One region of the Porphyromonas vaginalis genome, then DNA from elsewhere that is predicted to be linked to it. Evidence: riboswitches for the same ligand, from Rfam matches in the RefSeq annotation. Region 1 holds a riboswitch; each other region holds the start of a gene.
The links. Region 1 has a riboswitch for cobalamin ahead of Q2J34_RS08420 (anaerobic ribonucleoside triphosphate reductase). Riboswitches for the same ligand answer to the same signal wherever they lie in the genome.

Region 1 (5,435 bases):
CGAGTCAACTGCTTACGCGTCTCATCGCCACGCCAGTAAGCGCCAGCCACGCTCAGTAGCTTGACCGCCTTGATAGGCGCTGTAGAGGGAAGGTGCGGTCCACGGCAAAGATCCGTGAAAGCACCCTGCGTATAGGTCGTGATGGTGCCATCCTCTAGATCGTTGATCAGCTCTAGCTTGTAGCCCTGACCCGTTTTCTTGAAGAAGTCCAGAGCATCGCTCTTAGAGATCGACTTACGCTCGAGCGTCTCCTTGCGACGCGCCAGCTCCAGCATCTTAGCCTCGATCTTCGGCAGATCCTCCGACTTGATCACCTCGTCACCAGTATCTATATCATAGTAAAAGCCCGCCTCGATAGCAGGTCCTATGCCAAACTGTACGCCAGGATAAAGCTCCTGTAGCGCCTCCGCCATAAGGTGAGCTGAGGTGTGCCAAAAGGCGTGCTTGCCGCCCTCGTCCTCCCACTTGAGGAGCTTGATGTGGGCATCATGCATCAGCGGTGTACGCACATCTATGAGCTTGCCATCGCACTCGGCTGCTAGGACCTCTTGCGCCAGTCGCTCGCTGATGCTATTCGCTATATCTAGCGGGGTCACCCCCTGCTTCATTTCCTTCACACTGCCGTCGGGTAGTGTGATATGTATCTGATCAGACATAAGTGGTGTGTTGTAGTCGACTATATAATAAGGAGACTCTTGCTCGCAGCAATCATCTCAAAAAAGGTATATACGCCACAAAGGTACAAAAAAAGCTTTCACTCTCCACCCCGCAAAGGACGCACGCACTCCCGCGGAGCGTCTGTCTTCGAACCGGCCGTGACGTACGGACGCACGGTCGGACGTGTTACGATTTGTATGGACGCACGGTCTGTGCGTCCGTCCCCGTTAAAACCTTGACGCTGTAACCTTTGACACAACGGACGCATAGCCCGTGCGTCCCTGTCAATGGTTACGGAGTTATGCATTGTGCCAAAGTGTGGCGTCGTCTCGTAGGTGCGAGCGAATCTTTAGCGGGTTGCACGTGTCGACTTGGCTACCTATATATAATGTGGTAAATAGCCCGGAAGGGTCGTCCCATACTGATGGGACGAAAATATCTCACCCCGTGTGGAACGAAAAAATCCCAAGGGGGGGGATTTCAAAATCCCCTCGGAGGGACGAAAAGATCCCGGGATCTTGAAGTATCCACGTGGAAAATGAGAAGTGCCCACGTAGGGGCGAAATAAAACTTCGGAAGAATCAAATGAAACTTCGGAGGAGTTTTTTCTTCCCCACGTGGAGAATAAAAAATATCCACGTGAAATTTGAGATTTCTCACGTGGATATTGAATTAGAGATTGGACTTTAGAGGTTAGAGATGTGATACCTACTGTGGGGATCACGTCTCGTCGGTTTAGCCGACTTGCTTTTAGCTCAGCCCCTCGATGACGCCATCGACGATGTCCATGTGGACTGCTTGTGGCTCCTTGGGTAGTCCAGGCATACGCATGATGCTGCCCATGATGACGACGATCATCTCAGCACCGCTGTTGAGGACGATGTCCTCGACCTTCATGTCGAAGTCGCGTATGTCTCCATAACCCTTGGGATCTGCCGAGAAGGAGTACTGCGTCTTGGCGATGCAGATAGGGTAGCGCTCCATGTTGAGCTCGTGGATGCGAGCAAGCTTCTTCTCCGCCTTGCTACTATAGGTAACGTTGGCAGCGCCGTAGATGCGCTTAGCGATGTGCTCGACCTTTGTCTTGACAGGTTCACTGAGCTCGTAGACGTGATCGATAGGCTCTGAGGGATGCTCCTCGATGGTCTTGACGACTAGCTCAGCCAGCTCGGTAGCACCCTTGCCACCCTCGCTGTAAGCGTTGTTGATCGCAAAGCCGCAGCCTAGGACCTGCTCGCAGTGATTGCGTACGATCTCGATCTCCTCGTCGGTGTCGGTAGCGTAGCGGTTGAAGGCGACGACCACCGTCTGCCCGAAGTTGTGCAGGTTGTGCACGTGGCGGTCCAAGTTAGCTAGACCCTTACGGACGCCCTCTATGTCCTTCTCGTAGATCTGCTTTTCGTTGACATCGCCGTGCATCTTGAGACCCGCTAGGGTAGCTACGATGACCGTCAGCTTGGGCGTGATGCCCGCTACACGACACTTGATGTCGAGGAACTTCTCTGCACCGAGGTCTGCACCGAAGCCTGCCTCCGTGATCGTGTAGTCGCAGCAAGACATAGCCATCTTAGTCGCGATGATCGAGTTGCAGCCGTGAGCGATATTGGCAAAAGGTCCGCCATGGATGAAGGCGGGTGTCCCCTCGGTGGTCTGTACGAGGTTAGGCTTGATAGCATCCTTCAGGAGGATGGTGATAGCGCCTCCGATGCCTAGATCCTTAACGCGAAATGGCTCCTTAGCCTTGGTATAGCCGAGGAGGATATTGTCGATACGACGGCGCAGGTCGTCAAGGTCAGATGCCAAGCAGAGGATTGCCATAATCTCACTTGCAGGGGTGATATCGAAGCCAGTCTCCGTGGGGACGCCATTGCCTACACCGCCCAGACCGGTGATGCAGTTACGCAGTGAGCGATCGTTGACGTCGAGGACGCGCTTCCAGAGCACCTCGGAGAGTCCCTCGCAGCTATTTCTATTCTGATAGATATAGTTGTCTAGGAGTGCGGTGATCATGTTGTGTGCAGAGGTGATGGCGTGAAAGTCACCAGTGAAGTGAAGGTTGATGTTCTCCATGGGTAACACCTGTGCGTATCCACCACCTGCGGCACCACCCTTCATACCGAAGCAGGGACCGAGCGAGGGCTCACGAAGAGCCACGGCGGCACTCTTGCCGATCTTGTTGAGTCCTAGAGCGAGACCGATAGAGACGGTGGTCTTACCGACACCGGCCTTGGTCGGTGTGATAGCGGTCACGAGGATGAGGTTGCTCTGAGCTATCTTGTCAGGGTCCATGCGCTCATGCGAAACTTTGCCGATGTAGTGCCCGTAGGGCTCTAGTTCTTGATCTGTGATGCGGAGCTGGTGAGCGATCTCCTCAATGGGCTTGAGCTGGCACTCACGAGCTATCTGAATATCTGATTTCATTGTGGTACTATGTTAGTGTATAAAGAAAGAAAGGCACCCCCTACAGGGTCAGGTAGACCACTATAGACGACGCCCTAAGGAAGTGATATTAAGAGCCGAAAGCCGGACTCGAACCGGCGACCTACTCATTACGAATGAGTTGCTCTACCAACTGAGCTATTTCGGCGTCTCATTGACGATGCAAAAGTACAACAAACTTTTGATACTACAAAACTTTTGGTACTACAAAATTTTTGGTACTAACTCGATCCTGCAACGCTTACGGGTAGCGACATCTAGGATCGCACGGTTCGTGTCTAGTGGGAGGGCGTCCGTTGTGTCAAAGGTTACAGCGTCTGATGGCTGGATTTGTCGTGTTGATGTGGTTCGTGTAGGGGCGGACCTGCGTGTCCGCCCACAGAGCACACTGCGCTTCGACGAGGACGGGCGGACACATAGGTCCGCCCCTACAAATCGTAACATGTATCGTCGCTACTCGTATCGATGTTGACAACTTAGTCGACGAAGTGGAGTGAGAGAAGATTCTAATTAGAAAACTTCTCGGAGATAGTGTTTTTGCAAATAGCTAAACAACAGTATGTTGTGAATTTGTTTTGGACAACTTTTCAACAGTTGTTGATTTAGAAGTTGTTTTATTTGGTCATCTCGCTGGAATGTTGTAATATTGCATTCGCAATAAACGAGGATGTTTTACGCCGCCCGTCTTTCGTTCGTTTGCAATCTCATAATACTGATAGGGTGTACTAGTGCACATCGCCTAGTCACTGGGAAACTGGTGCAAGTCCAGTACAGAACCCGCTGCTGTAATTCTCGCTATAGAGGAGGATCATATATCCACTGTCTATATAATAAGATGGGAAGGAGATCACTCCAAGCAGGGCTACGCTACACACAGCCTAGTCCCGACGAGATAAGTCAGAAGACCGACCCGAGTAGACGGAGATAGCACGAGAGAAGGAAGATACGTGAAGGTCCTCACATTACTTTCGGGAATTGAAGTATGACAACAACTATCAAGCAAATCATCAAACGGGATGGGCTGCAAGAGCCGTTTACCCCGTCCAAGATTGAGAACGCCGTTCTCAAAGCCTACATCGCCACAGGTCAGACTGAGTGTCTCCAAGAGGCGAAAACTGTTACCATGGGTGTGCTAGCGCGCATCGAGCAGGAGGTCATTTCTGTCGAGGAGGTGCAGGACCTCGTCGAGAGCGAGCTCATGAAGGTGCAGCCCGAGGTGGCTAAGCGCTACATACTCTATCGTGAGTGGCGTAACACAGAGCGTCAGAAGAAGAGCGAGCTCAAGCGCAACCTCGACGGCATCGTGACTATCGACAGTAACGATGTCAACCTGAGCAACGCTAATATGAGTAGTCACACGCCTGCAGGGCAGATGATGACCTTCGCCTCGGAGGTTTCTAAGGACTACACCTACCGCTACCTGCTCCCCACGCAGTACGCTGAGGCGCATCGTCGCGGAGACATACATATCCACGACCTCGACTACTACCCCACGAAGACGACTACTTGCATCCAGTACGACCTGGCGGATCTGTACGAGCGAGGCTTCCATACGAAGAATGGTAGCATCCGCACGCCTCAGAGCATACAGAGCTATGCGACGCTGGCGACGATCGTCTTCCAGACGAACCAAAACGAGCAGCATGGCGGGCAGGCGATACCAGCCTTTGACTTCTTCATGGCACCTGGCGTCTACAAGACTTTTCTCAAGCATGTGGCCGACACGACACGCCTATTCCTCCACTGCCAGGGTGCTACGGATCTGCCCACCGTACGAGAGATACGAGAGCTGGCAGAGCAGCATCTGGATAGTATCGTACCGACCTCGACAGCGGTGACGAATCTGTGCCAAGCTCTAAGCCAAAGGGTCAATAAAGAGATACCTCGCAAAGAGGTGGTCTACTTGATCAACCAAGCGATAGAGCGCACACGTCGTGACACGCATCAAGCGATGGAGGGCTTCATACACAACCTCAACACGATGCACTCACGAGGAGGCAATCAGGTGGTCTTTAGCTCGATCAATTACGGTACCGACACCTCGGCCGAGGGACGTATGGTGATCGAGGAGCTGATGAAAGCAACGACTGAAGGTCTCGGCGTAGGTGGAGAAGTGCCAGTCTTCCCGATACAGATCTTTAAAGTCAAGGATGGGGTCAACTACTCCGAGGCGGACTTTGACCGTGCGATGAAAGACTTCGACAGTGCCGTGGCTGGAGAGATAGAGTTTGAGACGCCAAACTTTGACCTCTTCCTGAAAGCTTGCGAGACGACGGCAAAGGCGCTTTTCCCCAACTTTGTTTTCCTTGATACGCCCTTCAATCATAGTGATGAGTGGG
Region 2 (5,435 bases), 610 kb from region 1:
GATCATACTTACCGCCATCGTCGTATAGTGTCAGCGACTTGTCGCCTACGGTGTAGGTTTTCGGAGTCTTAGCAAGCGCGTAGGCATCCTCTACAGTAAGCGTCTTAGGCTTTTGGAGCGTTACGGCGTGATCGCCGAGAGTTGTCGTGAGCTTTGTCGTAGCGACATTGATACGGCTACCAGCCGCCACGTCGCTCTTGAGGTCAACGACCAGAACTAGATCATGGTTAGGCTCAGAGAGCGTGTACTCCTTAGAGAGTGTGATCGTACCTTCGGCAGAAACTTCGGTCGTCTTGCCGAGTAGCTTGTCAGCGTCTAGCTGTTTGGGCTTACGGCTGTTTGCCTCGTAGAGGTATATCGCCGTGATGTCGCTCGGCTTTGTGTCGCTGAGCTTATAGTGCAGAGCCGTCAGCTTGGGAGCCTTGGCTAGTCCCTCGGTTGTAATCTTGAGGTTAGAGACGATGAGCGACTGCTCACCGATGTAAGGGTCGTGGCTAGCGCTCTTGTCCTCTAGGACAGAGGTAACCTGGATCGCAGGCTGATCGACCGTGCGTACGATGATCTTAAAGCCGGCGCCTGGATTAGCTTTCGTCTTGCTACCGATCGTGATCTGACCGGACTTGCCACTGGAGCGAAGCTTGAGAGGCAGCGTTGGTCTATCTGCCTTGGTAAACTTCCTGATAATTAACTTCTCGTTAGGCGCCATCCAACTAGTGAAAGGTGCTGCACCCTCGAGGATGTAAAGCTCGTCTTGATTGGCTAAGGCAAGCTCCTGTATCTCTATCTCGATACATTTGCCAGCTTGCTCTGGCGTGAAGAGGATCTTGCCCGTCTTGCCTGCCAAAGCATTGCCATCGGTTCCTCCACTATCGTAGAGGATCAGCGGGGTGTCTCCCACCTTATGCTCGTTACTGCTCGAGGTCGACGTGGGCATCAAGAGCGTGTTGTCCTCTTGTCCCCACACGATCGGTGGCAGGAGTAACCAGCAGAGTAGTAGGAGCGTTGTCGTTACTGTTCTTTGCATAGTAATTGAGTGAATATATAGTTTGTTATTGTCTGCATATACGATAAGATGTCGTAGCTCCGCCCTCTAGGCGTAAGAGTGCGACGTAGCAATCGCCCATAGCGGGCAGAGCGACCGTAGCGCGACCCACAGAGAGCGGATGCGTCAGGACGAGTTGCCCATCTATATTATATAGGTATAGTGTACCAGTCTCTTCGCTCTCGATCTGTAGCTGGTTGTCGCTACTGGAGAGGCGCACGGCTGGCGTCGCTGTGGGGGAAGTGATGCTGGTGCCCTTGGCGAGGGGCTTGATGCCCGCAAACTCTGTCGACACTTCGCCCGTCACATCATTTTGCTGATGGACACCCGTCTGCACCTTGAGGAAGTCGATACGATCTAGCTGTACCAGTTCTCCCTTAGCATTGACCGCACTGTCTATATCAATGTGGCTACCCGAGGAGTCGTTGGGATGGTTATCCGCATAGCCATAAGCGTAAGGCTCAGATTGCCACTGCCCACTCGCAGGATCTAGCTTCATACAGTCTGGCAGGAGGACACCCGTGAAGGTCACTTTATCACCCTCCCAGAGCGGATAGTAGCTATTGGACATGTGGTACTTATTACGCGGTATAAGTCCCGACTCTCCCTCCGAGTCGCTCCAGGCGATGGGGTCGTTGTACGGATCTTTTGGCTTGTAGTAGGTGATCGTGTAGTCTAGATTGCTGCGATAGTCTTCGCTACCACGGATTCGGTACCACGGATCGTCCGCTAGTCCGTTGCCATTGGCATCTTGGCTCACATAGATGATCCCTGGCTCCGCATTGCCAATGAAAGCGTTGCCCAGTATCGCAAAGTCTGCTTGGTTGGGCTGATTGACCAATGCGGGCTGGATGCGTACGATGATGTAGCCGCCCCACCCGCCGAGAGAGAGGAAGGTGTGCTCCTCGACAAGGCGCAGCTGCGCTTTGCGAAGAAGATCAGCATAAGTGGTGACATCTTGGCTCGCCATCGCCTCGCTACCCATAAATTGCCCGGGAGCCGGGTGGTAAGCAATCACCTCCGTGATGCGACTCTCCTGCGCAGAGAGGGTCGCCACACCTAGGAGGAGTAAGCTGGTGAGGGTGTGCAGTATAACGGGGTAGATATGTCTCATATCATAGAGTCTAGGGGATTCAAGTTACTGTCTCAGTACCGCATGGTAGACTCTACGACTCAACGACTTAACGGCTCAACGAGCCACAGACTAGGAGCATCCTTCCTAGTCATCTGGAGCCAAAGGCGTATGAATGCCCCTCGCCAGAAGCGTATCGTACTGCAAAGTCCACGTTGCAGACTGATAGAAATAATGATCGTGGCAGGTCTTCTGGCTTAGCTCGCTCAGGTGTCTCCTTCCCACCCCTGAGTGACGTTAGCGGGGCAGTGGTCTCATCGAGTAGATGACACGTTAGCTTGGAGAGAGCTTTACAGCAACGGGCTTGCTCAGGATTTGCACCTGATTCCCTCTTAGAGTGGCGTGACATACGCTACACCTCGCATAGGTGTAGTGAGCGGTATGCCTATCCACTAACCATAATCACCCGCAAAGGTACTGAAAAGCAACCACCTTGCCAAAGAGCCGTTAGAAGTTAGAGATTAGGGGGGTAGAGATTAGAAGCTAGTAACCCGCTGTAAGGATGCTCGGTCAGACGCAGACCGCATTGCGTCCGACCATACCTCTCTACAAAATCGTTACACGTCTAAGCTGTTCCTGCACCCCTCCGTGGGGACCATTTCGTCCCATGCCAGGTGGAAGATATTTGTCCCATCAGTATGGGACGACCTTTCCGGACTATCTGCCATACTATATATGTAGCTCACTCGACTCGTGTAACCCGCTGTGAAGATGCTGAGCAAGACGACTCCTGTAGGGTCGCACGGATGGTCTCTCGTGAAAGGGCGTCCGTTGTGGTACAGCAATGATTGCCTTTGCAGAGGCTCATTGACTAGGGGCTGGGAGCCAACGGTTGACATCCCAAGGACTTTGGAAGGGGAGTGAGAAAGGGGAGTGAGAAAGGAGCTTGGGAAGGGAAAGGAGGATTAGCTGATTTGTCCCCAGTGGTGGGCGTTGGGGTGGATGCGCTCGAGGTTGATGCGGTAGAGCTCTGTGTCGGGCTGGTCGAGGAGCGGGCTGTAGTCGAGGAGGTAGTTGACGTCTAGCCGTGTGAGGGCGAGAAGGTTGTAGTCGGCCACTGGGTCGGCTATGCTGATGCCCGCTAGAGTGCCGCTCTGTCGTGTCCCCTCCATCTGTCCGAAGCCGCGTAGGCGCATATCCTCCTCGGCAATCTTGAATCCATCCTGCGTGGCAACCATAGTGTCGATGCGTTGCTTGGCATCACCCTGCAGGTCGTCGGGCGTGACGAGGAGGCAGTAGCTCTTGTCGCCACCACGCCCCACACGCCCCCGCAGCTGATGTAGCTGTGCCAGTCCGAAGCGCTGCGCATCGTTGATCACCATGACCGTAGCGTTTGGCACGTTGACGCCCACCTCGATGACCGTCGTGGCTAGGAGTATCGGCACTTCGCCCGAGGCAAAACGCTCCATCTGCTCCGCCTTGTCCTCGGCGCTGAGTCGTCCGTGAACGTAGACGACTCGCTCTTCGCCAAAGCGCTCTACGTACTCCTTGTAGCCTACCTCTAGATTGGCAAAGTCAGACTCCTCCGTTCCTTCGATCATAGGGAAGACGACGTAGATCTGCTGTCCACGATTAATCGTTTCGTTGATGAGGCTGTAGAGTGTTTCTTTCTTCTTTTCTGCTATCTGGACGGTCGTGATTGGTTTGCGCCCAGGGGGCATCTCGTCTATGACCGAGACATCGAGGTCGCCATACATAGTCATCGCTAGGGTGCGGGGTATCGGGGTGGCACTCATGACGAGGATGTGGGGAAGGGTCAGCACATTCTTGCCCCAGAGCTTGGAGCGCTGGGCTACGCCAAAGCGGTGCTGCTCGTCGATGACGGCCATGCCGAGCTTGCGGAAGGCGACCCGCTCCTCAAGTATAGCGTGCGTGCCGATCAAGATGGAGAGGCTCCCATCGGCTAGGGTGGACAGGGTCTCGCGTCGCTCTCGCGTCTTGCTGCTCCCCGTGAGAAGTGCTATGGAGACATCCAGCCCCTCGACGAACTCGGAGATGGTCTCGTAGTGCTGCTGCGCTAGGATCTCCGTGGGGGCGAGCATGCAGGCTTGGTAGCCATTGTCTACGGCTAGGAGCATAGCAAAGAGTGCGACGAGGGTTTTGCCACTGCCCACGTCTCCCTGTATGAGACGATTCATCTGTGCCCCCGAGTTGGTGTCCCGACGTATCTCACGGAGGACTCGCTTTTGCGCTCCTGTGAGGTCGTAGGGTAGTGCGTGGTACAGGCCGTTGAAGAGCTTGCCCACTTGCTCCAAGCGATAGCCCTCGTAGCGCATACGCTGCATGACGGCTAGGCGACGCAGGTAGAGGTTGAGGTAAAAGAGTTCGTCGTACTTCAGTCTGAACTTAGCCACCTGCGCCTGCTCGACACTCTGCGGGTGATGGATCCACCTGATAGCCGTCTGGAGAGGTGCTAGATGACGGTGCGCTATGAGAGGCTCAGAGAGCGTCTCGGGGATGGAGAAGTAAGGACTCTGGAGAAGCTGGTCTATGTAGCGTCCTAAGAAAGCGGAGTCGATGCGGGCACGCTTGAGTCGCTCGGTGGTTCGGTAGATCGGTTGGTACCCGCCGACGGATGGGCTTGGCTTGTCTGCAGGTTTGATCTCTGGATGTGTGATCTGCAGCTGATTGTTGAAGAGCTGTAGCTTGCCGTAGACGATATATTTGCAGCCTGGGGTGAGCGCACGCTGTATGTAGTTGTGCCCTTTGAACCAAACCAATAGTAACTCTCCCGTGTCGTCCATAAGGCGTGCCGAGAGGTTGCTCTTGCGTCCCAGCGAGGGTGCGCTAAAGGGCTGTAGGATGCCCTCGACCTGTACCTCCGACATAGAGGGTGTGAGTGCACCTATGGGATAGATGACCCGCCGGTCAGCATAGCGGTAAGGGATGTAGTAGAGCAGATCCCGATAGGTGTGTAGGTCTAGCTCTTCGGCTATCAGCTGCGCCCGCTTGGGACCCAGTCCAGGCAGATCTGCTAGGGGTGTGGTTAGGAAGCTCATAGCAGTATGGGCAGAGAGGCGGGGAGATGGCTTACCTACTCGAGAGTAGTCGCTGTGTCAGGCGCAGACGCTCCTGACGAGATGTGGTCAGGAGGTGCTCACCCCAGTAGAGCTGGTCGGGGGTGGTAATCTTAATATTCTCCGTGGTGTCTGGGACCAGTGCTAGGTCGCTGTAGAGCTGATCATAGACGGAGCAGTCGTCGGTAAAGCTCTCCTGAAAGGGCTGCTGGTAAGCCTCCTTGATGCGCTCGGACCAGAAGAC
Region 3 (5,435 bases), 2.1 Mb from region 1:
AGTGGAGCTTATTCACCAGCTCTTTGTCTACCTCTTGGCGCTTGGTACCCCAGGTTGTGTACCACTCTGGTATTTGGAGGTCGACAGCCGACTTGTTGACCACATGAAAGGTCGCCTTATCCAATAGGTTGTTGTAGTCTGGAGCCCCTAAGACGCCATCTTCCTCCCCATAAATCATAAGGGTCACGTCTGTCTCTCCCTCCTTGATGGCTTTGAACCAAGTACCACCATTTTGGATTAGTGAGGGGTCTGCAGGCTTGTAGTCTACGACAATACGAGGGTGATCCTTGAGGTATTCGTAGACCTTGTCAGAGTAGTTGGTCATAAGCATCTTGTATTGATGCCCTACGACACACTCCACCCTGTCGGTGATGATAGTGAGCTGATTCTTATCTTGCCCAAAGAGTGTGTAGCTAGACAAGAGCGTTACGATGAACGCATAAACGAGTAGTTTTTTCTGCATAAGTATTTGTTTGATATGTGATGATGATTTAGTTTTGATGCTTTAGCCAAGTCGCTCGAAGGTGTTATCGAAGCAGGGTCTTGACGCCGTCAATGATATAGATGCCAGCGGGGAGATCCTCTCTATTGACTAGTTGCTCACCCTGGATGGTAAATATTGCTGGTTTGCGACCCTTTGAGAGGTCTCTTGTTATATCGTCTAGGCCCGTGGTCTCTTCAATCTGTAGGAATTCTTGCCATTGAGAAGCCTTAGCATAGCGCTCCTTGCTTCCCTCGGGAACAATCAGCTTACACTTGTCAACCCAAACATTTGAAAAAACAGACTCTCCCATAGCTTCACCTTCTATAGGGTCGACCATCTGGCACTTGACCGTCTTGAGTGCGGTGTCATCTCCAAAGGCGAAATTGCCAAGCCGTTTTAACCCCTGAGGGAGTTCTATTGCAGCAAGCTTCGAGCAATTACTAAACACAGCACCCTCAATAGCCTCTAGGGTACTCGGCAATTTGATCTGCTCTAGAGAGGTACAGTATCCAAAAGCCCAGTCTCCAAGGCTCTTCATTCCCTCAGGGAGGGAGATGTCAGATAGTGCTGAGCAACTATCGAAGGTGTACATCGGGAGCTTCTCTAATGGTGCCTTAAAGTCCACTTTTTGTAGTGAAGCACACTTCGCAAAAGCGTAGATTTGTAGATCTCTAACGCCCTGGGGGATCGTCACCTCTCGGAGATTGATACAAGAGGTGAAGGCGATGAATCCTATTGAGTCCAGAGACTCGGGCAGAGTGATAGACTCTAGCTCGAAGCAGTTAAAGAACGCTCCAGACAAGATCTTTTGAGTACCTTCAGGCACACTAAAAGTCTTGCCATGAGCATTGGGATAGCACAGCAATGTCTTCTGATCCTTACTATAGAGTACACCATCCACTGAGCAATAAAGAGGATTTGCCTTATCTACGACAAAACTCTTGAGCCCCGATAGAGACAAAAAAGGCAACTCGCCCATCTCACGGACAGACGCTGGTATCGACAGCGAAGTGATTTTGAAGCAAGCTCCAAAAGCACTGTCGCCAATACGTACAACGCGATAGGTCTCACCATCGGCAGTGATCTCTGCTGGGATATGGATATCCCCCTCAGGGATGTGCTCGTACAGAGGCCCATTTTCCGTCTTAGGCTCCTCAAGCTCACGACACACCTCTACTTCTCGCGACTCTTCGTTGATTATCTTGTAAAAGAGACCGCCAGTGGCTATGTCATAAAATGTCTGAGCTGTACTAATAGCTACTCCTCCTAAGAGGAGAAAAAGAGAGAGAAGCAGTCGTTTCATAATTAATATCTATTTTTCTGCTAGGTTACGATTACAAAGATAGCTAATCTAAAATGAAAAAACAAGAGGTGATTTCAGTTGCATGGACTGGAGAATTTCTACTTGAGTGAAGTGGGGAAGGAGGTTCGAGCATTACACCATAATATGGAGTCATTGAATCCTCGTGGCATTGTTGCTTCAGAAAAGACTAATCTCCACGTGCCTATCGTTTTGTATGCTCATTTGATTAGAATGCCCACCCCGAGATTTTCCCTAGCACTCCCAAAGTAGCACCTGACCTTGGAGCTATTAGAAGCGAGCTTCCAACAGGGCTGAGGTATTATATACAATGTGTCAGTCCTGCCTTCGAACCTCTAATTACATATCTTTACAGGGAAATTCGTTCGATTCCCTCCTTTATTGAATATCCACGTGGGGAATCTCAAATCTCCACGTGGATATTTTTTATTCTCCACGTGGGCGTGATTCATTTCTTCCGAAGTTTCATTTGATTCTTCCGAAGTTTCATTTCATTCCTCCGAAGAATTTTTTATTCTCCACGTGGAGATTTCGAAATATCCACGTGGAAATCCGTTTTCCCCGACACGGCGTCGTATCGATGTGTAATCGACTCTAAATTTTTGTGGCGAGTCAGCGTTGGATTCGCCCTGTCAGGACTGATGCATTTGATAGTTGAATCTACGCTAACCTCTACATTCCTTTGCTCCTTAACTTTTTTCGTACCTTTGTGGAACAACATCCTTGAGTGGTGGTGCATCTGCTCGTGAGGCGAGTGATGCAAGAGGGAAGTCCAGTGAGAATCTGGTACAGTGCCCGCTACTGTGATCCCCCCTATTTCACAGAGCCTATCACAAGATGAATACAAGCCACTGTCTGACTGAGGTCAGATGGGAAGGCGCTGATAGGCTGGGGTAAGTCAGGAGACCTGCCACTACTCGCAACTTAGTATATAATTGTGTACGCTCGGTGGCAAGTGTACCTTAATGCTATGTCAGTCGATCAGAAGCATATCTCTCAAGAGGTGCTGCGCCTATGGGCGTGGGGCTATAGCTGCGCTATGCCTCAAGCTATGCTACGCTGGTGGTTGATCGACTTGACCTAGCAGATAAAAGCAACAATCGTATGATGCAACGACTCCTATTATTATATATGACACTACTCCTCGGTGGGCTATCGCTACAGGCGGGCAATAAGATCTTTGAGACTGACTCGCTCTTTGCAGGTATGGGACCTAATGACAAAGGAGCTATCCTCGTGGTTCACTTTGGCACAACGCATGACGACACCCGTCGGGTCACGCTCGATGCGATCAATGAGCGCATAGCTACCGCCCATCCTGAATTAGAGGTTCGTCAAGCTTATAGTTCGCGTATCGTACGCAAGCGTCTAGCTGCGCGTGGCATAGAGATCCCCACGCCAGGCGAAGCGCTCAAAGAGCTAGCCCGTGAGGGCTTTACCCATCTGCTGGTTGTCTCGACGACCATCGTCGATGGGGTAGAGATGGAGTCGCTATCCTATGAGGTGGCGCATCAGCAGAGCCTCTTTAAGAAGATCAGACTGGTGACGCCACTCCTCTTCTACGAGAGTGATTACAAGGATTTGACCGCCATCATGACGGCTCACCTCGATCCAGAGGTGGCTTACATCTGGGTGGGGCATGGCACTTACGACAGTGCTACGGCTCAGTATGCGATGCTGGATCACTATCTGCAGCGTCACGGCTATGGTCAAGTGATTGTGGGCTGCGTGGAGGGCTACCCTTACTACGAGGAGGCTCTGGAGCGTCTGCGCGCTACGGGCCTCAAGCGAGTCTGTCTACAGCCGCTGATGATCGTAGCAGGCGAGCACGCTAAGGAGGATATGCTCCAAGAGTGGCAACCCCAGCTAGAGGCTCTCGGATATGAGGTCGAGAGCGTGGTGCGTGGCTTGGGCGAGCTACCTGAGATACAGGAGATGATCTTGAGAAAGGTCGACTTCTTCATGACACATCATCGCCTCTCCATCATGGACAAGAAGGCAATCTACGAGGAAACAGGCGAGAAGTTGCACAAGTCCGACTCCATAGCTCGGTAATTCGATGAGACGTAGCTACTTTTACCTATTCCTGCTACTAGCTAGCTGTGTCCTCCCGCTCGCAGCGCAGCGGGATACGCTCAGGAATCATCGCGACACAATAGACTACAAGCGTCTCGGCGAAGTGGTCGTAGTGGCTCCTACTCATAGACGTATTATGCAGCAGCAGGCGCTCTCGGCGATCAGCCTAGACGTCAAGCCGCTCATCGCCTCTATGGGTAGTCTCAACGAGTTGGTCGCTCAGAGTTCGGGCGTACGGCTCAGAGAGTCTGGTGGCGTAGGCTCGAGCAATGAGCTATCGATCAATGGTATGTCGGGGCATGCTGTCCGCTACTTTATCAATGGTGTGCCGCTCTCCTCGATGGGTGAGGGGGCTTCGCTTGCTACGCTACCGGTGAACCTCATCGACCGCGTCGAAATCTACAAAGGGGTGGTACCTCCTGAGCTAGGGATGGACGCTCTCGGAGGAGCGGTCAACATAGTAACGAACACGCGTGGGGAGAGCTATCTGGACTGTTCGCTGCGAGGTGGCTCCTTTCACACCTTTGCCTTAGACCTGACGGGGCAGTATAGAGAGCAGCGGAGCGGCTTTACAGTGCGTCCTACGCTACGCTATCAATACTCGAAGAACGACTACATCATGCGCGGTGTGGAGGTGTGGAATGCTGAGTCCCAAGAGTACGAGCAGCGAGACTTCAGACGCTTTCACGATGGTTACCAGTCGCTCCTGGGCCGTCTGCAGCTGGGCGTGACTAAGAAGCCATGGGCCGACGCAGCCCTGTTCGGAGTGGGCTATACGAAGAGCGCGAGCGAGATACAGACCGGCTTTCGCCAGTCGCTAGTCATCGGCGAGGCGATGCGGGACCGTGACGACTTGAGCTTCTCGGCACACTACGCCAAGCGCAATCTATTCACCCCCGGACTATCGGCTACGGTAGATGCATCATTCGCTCGCAACCATATTATCATCACAGATACCGCCTACCGCAAGTACAGCTGGGACGGGACCTTCGTAGAGACTCACTATAGCGAGGTGATGCGTCGCACACGTATGATACGCCACACGGTGCGCCCTACCTGGACGGCTCGGGCTAACCTTGCCTACGTGCTACCACGGGGCGGACATCTCAACCTTAACTATCAGATGACCGCCGTCGCCAATGAGCGGTACGATACCTACGATCCGAACTTTGAGGCCTCAAGGGATCGTATGGGAAGGCACATCTTGGGACTGTCCTATGGGACGTCGCTTCTCAACGGTCGCTTGCGTGGGATGCTCTTTGTCAAGGACTATCTCTACCACGTTGCCATCGAGCAGGCTGATATGTATTGGTTGACAGGCTCTGACAAGGTGCCAGCGCAGCAGACGAAGAACGAGCTAGGCTACGGCCTTGGGCTGCGCTATACGATTGTTGACGAGCTAGCCATCAAAGGTTCCTTCGAGCGAGCCACCCGTTTGCCGACAGCTCGCGAGCTGATGGGTAATGGTGCCAACATCTACCCCAACTTCAAGCTCCACCCTGAGCAAGCTTACAACCTGAACTTGACGCTCTATGGTCAGGCGCAGTGGGGCGA

Region 2: it holds a riboswitch for cobalamin, as region 1 does, so the genes downstream of both, Q2J34_RS06050 (hypothetical protein) here and Q2J34_RS08420 (anaerobic ribonucleoside triphosphate reductase) in region 1, are expected to answer to the same signal.
Region 3: it holds a riboswitch for cobalamin, as region 1 does, so the genes downstream of both, Q2J34_RS00080 (sirohydrochlorin cobaltochelatase) here and Q2J34_RS08420 (anaerobic ribonucleoside triphosphate reductase) in region 1, are expected to answer to the same signal.

Annotation. Positions count from the first base shown of each region.
Region 1 is NZ_CATQJU010000001.1:2,159,236-2,164,670, forward strand. It holds gene thrS (threonine--tRNA ligase) at 1-656, opposite strand, end outside; gene Q2J34_RS08410 (formate--tetrahydrofolate ligase) at 1,408-3,078, opposite strand; tRNA gene Q2J34_RS08415 (tRNA-Thr) at 3,172-3,244, opposite strand; cobalamin riboswitch at 3,798-4,024, shown strand; gene Q2J34_RS08420 (anaerobic ribonucleoside triphosphate reductase) at 4,079-5,435, shown strand, end outside.
Region 2 is NZ_CATQJU010000001.1:1,549,681-1,555,115, forward strand. It holds gene Q2J34_RS06045 (DUF4465 domain-containing protein) at 1-1,024, opposite strand, end outside; gene Q2J34_RS06050 (hypothetical protein) at 1,050-2,156, opposite strand; cobalamin riboswitch at 2,340-2,551, opposite strand; gene recG (ATP-dependent DNA helicase RecG) at 3,080-5,173, opposite strand; gene Q2J34_RS06060 (IspD/TarI family cytidylyltransferase) at 5,205-5,435, opposite strand, start outside.
Region 3 is NZ_CATQJU010000001.1:21,318-26,752, reverse strand. It holds gene Q2J34_RS00090 (hypothetical protein) at 1-463, opposite strand, end outside; gene Q2J34_RS00085 (leucine-rich repeat domain-containing protein) at 528-1,787, opposite strand; cobalamin riboswitch at 2,520-2,734, shown strand; gene Q2J34_RS00080 (sirohydrochlorin cobaltochelatase) at 2,910-3,860, shown strand; gene Q2J34_RS00075 (TonB-dependent receptor plug domain-containing protein) at 3,865-5,435, shown strand, end outside.